One region of the Streptomyces vilmorinianum genome, then DNA from elsewhere that is predicted to be linked to it. Evidence: riboswitches for the same ligand, from Rfam matches in the RefSeq annotation. Region 1 holds a riboswitch; the other holds the start of a gene.
The links. A riboswitch is a leader RNA that binds a small molecule or an ion and turns the genes downstream of it on or off. The one in region 1 is predicted to bind cobalamin.
Positions count from the first base shown of each region.

Region 1 (3,539 bases):
TTCTTCATCATGCGGGCGCTGGGCGAACTCCTCATGTACCGCCCCGTGTCCGGCTCCTTCTCGGAGTACGCGCGCGAGTTCATCGGCCCCTTCGCGGGCTTCGCGACCGGCTGGACGTACTGGCTCTTCTGGGTCGTCACCGGCATCACCGAGGTCACGGCCGCGGCCACCTACATGACGTACTGGTGGGACATACCGCAGTGGCTCTCCGCGCTGGTCTTCACGATCATCCTGTACGGGGCCAACCTGATCTCCGTGAAGCTCTTCGGTGAGCTGGAGTTCTGGTTCTCCATGGTCAAGGTCACCGCCATCGTCGGCATGATCCTGATCTGCGCCGGCATCCTCACGCTCGGCTTCTCCGACGCCGGCGACACCGCCTCCGTCACCCACCTGTGGAGCGACGGCGGCTTCTTCGCCGGGGAGCACGGCATCGGCAGCACCCTGATGAGCCTTCAGCTCGTCATGTTCGCCTTCCTCGCCGTCGAGCTGGTCGGCGTCACCGCCGGCGAGTCCAAGGACCCCGAGACCGTCCTGCCCAAGGCGATCAACACCGTGCCGTGGCGCATCGCCGTCTTCTACGTCGGCGCGCTGATCATGATCCTCTCGGTCGTCCCGTGGACCGAGTTCCAGCCGGGCGTCTCCCCGTTCGTCGCCGCCTTCGAGAAGATGGGCCTGGGCATCGGCGCCGCCATCGTCAACTTCGTCGTCCTGACGGCCGCGCTCTCGTCCTGCAACTCGGGCATGTACTCCACCGGCCGCATGCTGCGCGACCTCGCGCTCAACGGCCAGGGGCCGCGGCTCTTCACCCGGCTCACGAAGAACGGCACCCCGCTGGTCGGCACCACCTTCTCCGCCGCGCTGATGCTCGTCGGCGTCTGGATCAACTACCAGTGGCCCGGCGACGCCTTCGACTACGTCGTCTCCTTCGCGACCATATCGGGCATGTGGGCCTGGATCGTCATCCTGATCTGCCAGATCCGCTACCGCCTCAAGGCCGACCGCGGCGAGCTGCCCCAGTCGACGTTCAAGGCGCCGGGCGGCATCTGGGCCAGCCTCTTCGCCCTCGCCTTCATCGGCATGGTCGTCGTGATGATGGGCATCGACAAGGACGCCCGGGTCTCGCTGTACTGCGCTCCGCTGTGGGGCCTGCTCCTGGCCGTCGCGTACCTGGTCCTGAAGGCCCGCGACCCGCAGGGCGCGGCCTTCGCCAAGCGCTCGTAGAGCCTGCCTGTCCAGTATTCGGGCCGTCCCGTACCACTCCTCGGTACAGGACGGCTCGTGTGCTTATCCTGCTGGACATGCTGACCATCACCCGGGCCCTGTACGACCAGATCGTGGCGCACTCCCGCGAGGACCACCCCGACGAGGCCTGCGGCGTGGTCGCGGGTCCCGTCGGCAGCGGCCGCCCCGAGCGGTTCATCCCGATGCTGAACGCCGCGCGCTCGCCCACGTTCTACGAGTTCGACTCCGCCGACCTGCTGAAGCTCTACCGCGAGCTGGACGACCGGGACGAAGAGCCCGTGATCATCTACCACTCGCACACCGCGACCGAGGCCTACCCCTCCCGCACCGACATCTCCTACGCGAACGAGCCCGGCGCCCACTACGTCCTGGTCTCCACTGCCGACACCGACGGCGCGGGCCCCTTCCAGTTCCGCTCCTTCACCATCGTCGAGAGCGTCGTGACCGAGGAGGACGTGAAGATCGTCGAGGCCTACGAGTAGTGAGAGACTGACCGGACATCAGGGCGGCAGGACCCAGGAAGCCGGTGCGAATCCGGCACGGTCCCGCCACTGTGACCGCCTCCCCAGGGGGCGGAAGCCAGGAACTGACCTGCCGCCTCTCACCACCGACTGGGGACGTGGAAATCCCCGGAGGAGGCATGTCCGTCATGACCTGGCGCCGCCGTACCCCGCGTACCCTGCTGCCCGCCGCCGCCCTCGTCCCGCTGCTCGCCGCCTGCTCGGCGCCCTCGGACCAGGCCCCCTCGGCGAAGCCCGCACCGGGATTCCCGTACACCGTCGCCAACTGCGGGGTGACCACCACCTACCAGGCCCCGCCGAAGCGGGCCGTGACCATGAACCAGCACGTCACCGAGGTCATGCTCGCCCTCGGCCTGGAGAAGTCCCTCGTCGGCACCGCCTACCTGGACGACCGGATCCTGCCCGCGTACAAGAAGGCGTACGACGCGGTGCCGGTGCTCGCCAAGGAGTACCCCTCCAAGGAGGCGCTGCTCGCCGCGAACCCCGACTTCGTCTACGGCGGGTACGCCTCCGCCTTCGACGCCAAGGCCGGCCGCGGCCGCGACGACCTGAAGGCGGCGGGCATCAGCAGCCGCCTGAACATGGAGTACTGCCCCTCGGGCGCCTCCTCCCTCGCCGACCTCTACCGCGAGGTCGACGAGGTGGCCAGGACCTTCGGCGTCCCCGAGCGCGGCGCGGCGTGGACGGCCGGGGCGAGGAAGACCGTCGCGGCGACCGAGAAGAACCTGAGCGGGGTCGCCCCGGTGTCGGTCTTCGTCTACGACAGCGGCGACAAAACGGCGTTCACCGCCGGAGGCAAGGGCATCGGCAACGAGCTGATCACCCGCGCCGGCGGACGCAACGTCTTCGCCGACCTCGACAAGACCTTCGGCGACGCCACCTGGGAACAGGTCGTCGCCCGCAGGCCGGACGTCATCGTCATCTACGACTACGGCTCCACGACCGTCGAGCAGAAGAAGAAGCGCCTCCTGGAGGACCCGGCCCTCAAGGACGTCCCGGCGATCAGGAACCGGCGCTTCGCCGTCATGCCCCTCTCGGACGCCGTCCTCGGCGTCCGAGTCCCGGAAGCCGTCCAGAAGCTGGCCGCCCAGCTCCACCCGGCACGGTGACGGCCGCCACGCCGGGGACGGCACCGAAGACCACGAGCGGCCCCGTCCCGTACACCCTCGTCGTCGGCGGCCTCCTCGCCGCCCTCGCGCTCGCCGTCGTCGCCGGGGTCGCGCTCGGGTCCGTACGGATACCCGTGGGCGACGTCGCCGAGATCCTCACCGGCCGCGCCGCCCCCTCCCCGTACCGCACCATCGTCCTCGACGTCCGGCTGCCCCGCGTCCTGCTCGGCGCGGTCGTCGGCGCCGGGCTCGCCGTCGTCGGCACCGTCCTGCAGGCCCTGGTCCGCAACCGCCTCGCCGACCCCTTCCTTCTCGGGATCTCCTCCGGGGCCTCCACGGGCGCGGTCCTCGTGCTCGTCCTCGGCATCGGAGGCGGGCTCACGACCACCGTCGCGATGCCCACCGGCGCCTTCGCCGGCGCGCTGCTCGCCCTCGTCCTCGTGTACGGGCTCGCGCGGCGCGGCGGGACCATGACCGGCTCCCGGCTCGTCCTCGCCGGTGTCGCCGTCTCGTACATCCTGTCCGCCCTCACCACCCTGCTCCTCGTCCTCGCCGGACGCCCCGAGCACTTCCAGGAGGCGATGTTCTGGTCCCTCGGCGGCCTCGGCAGCGCCCGCTGGGACACCCTCGCCCTGCCGGCCGCCGTCCTCGTCCTCGGCGTCGCCGC
Region 1 is NZ_CP040244.1:1,118,241-1,121,779, forward strand. Features, by position in the region: gene FDM97_RS05300 (amino acid permease) at 1-1,221, shown strand, start outside; gene FDM97_RS05305 (M67 family metallopeptidase) at 1,299-1,724, shown strand; adenosylcobalamin (AdoCbl) riboswitch at 1,734-1,884, shown strand; gene FDM97_RS05310 (ABC transporter substrate-binding protein) at 1,892-2,872, shown strand; gene FDM97_RS05315 (FecCD family ABC transporter permease) at 2,869-3,539, shown strand, end outside.

Region 2 (3,539 bases), 2.3 Mb from region 1:
GTGGTCAGTCCGAGCCGGGCCGCCTGCGCCTGTCGGATTTTGGATATCGCATCCAACAGAAGGAAGCTGATCCGGTACATCACCAGCGCCACATCCACCACGGGCGCCGGCACCCCCGCCCGTACCAGACAGGGCAGCACATCCGAGACGGGTGTGGTGAACGCGAACAGCAGCACGCCGAGGGACGCGGCCGAGGTCCGCAGCAGCAGCTCACCCGCGTGGACCGGGCCGTCGGGCGCGAGGGCGACGAGCCCCCGTGGACCGCCCACCTCGAACAGCAGCGGGATCGCGCCCGTCACACAGAAACCCAGCGGGATGCGGAACGCACGCCAGAGCTGACGCCCCGGCACACCGGCCGGACCCAGCAGCACGGCGAGGGTGGCCGCGGCGACCAGGACGGCACCCGGCCACGGCGGCAGACAGACCGCGCACAGGGTCAGACCGAAGCCGAGCACGGCCTTCTCGCAAGGGTGACGGCGGCGCCAGCGACTGCTGTGCGCCGCCGCGTCGATCGGCAGCACCGGCGGTTACTCGTCGCCCGCGGTCACGACGGGCGCCTTCGCCCCCGCCTCGGCCGCGGTTGTCGCCGCCGCACGGGCCTCGCCCTGCCTGCGACCGCGCCGCAGACCGAAGTAGTACGCGAGGACACCGGCGCCGATGGCCGCCTGCAGGGAGAACAGCGCCGACTCGATCTCACCGGACGGCGGCTCGTACAGCGGGCTGAACCACGGCTCGTAGTCGGGGTCGATCTCGGTGATCGCCGCCTCGGCCTGCCCGTCCGCGCCGGTGAACGGCTCCTCCTTGTCGTCACCGAGGCCCAGCGCGAGCGGCAGCACCGCCAGCGCCACCACCACGAGCAGCAGCAGCGCGTTGATCTTCGCGTTCCGGCTCATCGGGCGCTCGCCTCCGTCGTGTCGGTCTTCCTGCCCTTCCCGGCCGGGAGCAGGACCCCGAGCCGGGTCAGGTCGCTCTTGCTGGACTGCCTCAGCAGACGCATCACGAGCACCGTCAGCAGACCCTCGCTGACGGCGAGCGGCAGCTGCGTGACGGCGAAGATCCCGCCGAACTTGGCGAGCGCGCCCAGCACGCCACTGCCCGGGTCCGGGAACGCCAGCGCGAGCTGCACGCTGGTGACGCAGTACGTGGAGAGGTCGGCGACGAACGCACCGAAGAACACGCTCACCATGAGCGGCACGTCGAAGCGGCGCAGCAGCCAGTACATACCGAAGCCGGCCCACGGCCCGACGATCGCCATCGAGAAGACGTTGGCGCCGAGGGTGGTGAGCCCGCCGTGGGCGAGCAGCAGCGCCTGGAAGAGCAGCGTGATGGTGCCAAGGACCGCCATCACCGGCGGCCGGAACAGGATCGCGCCCAGACCCGTACCGGTGGGATGCGAGCAACTGCCCGTCACCGAAGGGATCTTGAGGGCGGACAGGACGAACGTGAACGCGCCGGAGGCGCCGAGCAGCAGCGTGGACTCCGGGTTGGCCCTCACCTCACGGGTCAGCGCGCGGACACCGTGGACGACGAAGGGAGCGGACGCGACTCCCCAGGCGGCCGCGTGCACAGGGGGCAGATACCCCTCGGCTATATGCATGGTGGGAAGACCCTCTCCAGCACCTCGTGGATGGACAACGCGCCTTGGCCGGTCTCCTGGCTGACGGGTCATGCCGCCGCGGCTCCGCCTTCCCACACCGCCGCGGTCTCCCGCGGCGGTCCAGTGGCTGCCCCGAAGGGCCGGAGCCGGACTTCCCGATCACAGTGGCGAGGGCCGCACCGGTATCGCACCGGCTTCCCGTACACCAAGGCCCTGCGACATTAGTGGGTTGACCAGGCACATCACAACACGGGTGCCCTCGGGCACGGGCTGTGACGGGCGCCTGAGGGGCTCCTCCCTCACACCTTGCGGTACGCGTACGCCTCCGAGGCGGCCGCCACGACCGCGTCCAGGTCCCCGCCGGCGCTCGCCGTGACGAGCGCAGCGACGGCTCCCTCGACGAACGGGGCGTCCACGAGCCGCGACCCCTCGGGCAGTTCGTCCTCCTCGGCCAGGAGCGCCTTGACGGTCAGGACGGCGCTGCCCAGATCGACGAGCAGGGCCACACCGGCACCCCCGTCGACCGACTTCGCCGCCTCGGCGATCAGCTCCGAGCTGGTGCCGAGACCCCCGTCGGGGGTGCCTCCGGCGGCGGCGACCGGTGCGGTCGCCCCGCCGCCCGCGAGCCCCCGGGCGAGGGAGGCGACGGCGTCGGCCACGGCCGCGCTGTGCGAGACCAGAACGATGCCCACCTGTCCGCTCACGCGTCCGCCACCTCCGCGAGAGCGCCGATCAGCAGCGCCGACGAGGTGGCCCCTGGGTCCTGGTGGCCGATGGAACGCTCACCGAGATAGCTCGCCCGGCCCTTGCGCGCCTGGAGAGGTACCGTCGCGAGGGCGCCCCGATCGGCCGCGTCCCGGGCCGCCGCGAAGGACTCGCCCAGCGCCTCGGCCGCCGGAACGAGCGCGTCCAGCATGGTCTTGTCCCCGACCTGGGCCCCGCCGAGCTGGGCGACCGCGGCGACCCCCGCGGTGAGCGCCGCCGCCAACTCCGGCAGCGTCACCGCCGGGGCCTCGCCGAGGCTCTTCCCGGTGCGGCGCAGCAGCGTTCCGTACAGCGGCCCGGACGCACCGCCGACGGTCGAGATCAACTGCCGCCCCGCGACGACGAGTACGGCCCCCGGTGTCTCCGGCGGCTCCTTGCCCAGTACGTCCGTGACGGCGGCGAAGCCCCGCTTCAGGTTGGCGCCGTGGTCGGCGTCGCCGATCGCCGCGTCGAGCTCCGTGAGACGGTCGGCCTCACGGTCGACGACGGCGGCGGCGCGGGTCAGCCAGCGGTGGAAGAACGCGGCGTCGAACTCGGTCACTTCGGACACTCCTCTCACCGGCCCCAGCGCAGGGCGGGCGTCTGAACCGGCGCGTCCCACAGCCGCAGAATCTCCTCGTCGGCCTCGCAGAGCGTCACCGAGCAGCCGGCCATGTCGAGCGAGGTCACGTAGTTGCCCACCAGGGTCCGGGCGACCGGCACCCCACGCTCCGTCAGGACCCGCTGGACCTCGGCGTTGAACCCGTACAGTTCGAGCAGCGGCGTGGCCCCCATGCCGTTGACGAGCGCGAGGACCGGCCCGGACGGCCGCAGGTCGTCCAGTACGGCGTCGACGGCGAAGTCCGCGATCTCGCGCGAGGTCATCATCGGCCGCCGCTCCCGCCCGGGCTCGCCGTGGATCCCGATGCCCAGCTCCAGCTCACCCGCGGGCAGGTCGAAGGTGGGACTTCCCTTCGCAGGCGTGGTGCAGGCGCTGAGCGCCACACCGAAACTCCGCGACCGCTCGTTCACCCGCCGCGCGATCGCCTCCACCCGCTCCAAGGGCGCGCCCTCCTCGGCCGCGGCCCCGGCGACCTTCTCCACGAACAGCGTGCCCCCGGTCCCGCGCCGCCCGGCCGTGTAGAGGCTGTCCGTCACCGCCACGTCATCGTCGACGAGCACCTTGGCGATCTGGATG
Region 2 is NZ_CP040244.1:3,428,618-3,432,156, forward strand. Features, by position in the region: gene cbiQ (cobalt ECF transporter T component CbiQ) at 1-521, opposite strand, end outside; gene FDM97_RS16080 (energy-coupling factor ABC transporter substrate-binding protein) at 528-893, opposite strand; gene FDM97_RS16085 (energy-coupling factor ABC transporter permease) at 890-1,597, opposite strand; cobalamin riboswitch at 1,627-1,822, opposite strand; gene FDM97_RS16090 (PTS-dependent dihydroxyacetone kinase phosphotransferase subunit DhaM) at 1,897-2,301, opposite strand; gene dhaL (dihydroxyacetone kinase subunit DhaL) at 2,298-2,912, opposite strand; gene dhaK (dihydroxyacetone kinase subunit DhaK) at 2,918-3,539, opposite strand, start outside.
Region 2: linked by a shared signal. The riboswitch ahead of FDM97_RS16085 (energy-coupling factor ABC transporter permease) and the one ahead of FDM97_RS05310 (ABC transporter substrate-binding protein) in region 1 are both predicted to bind cobalamin.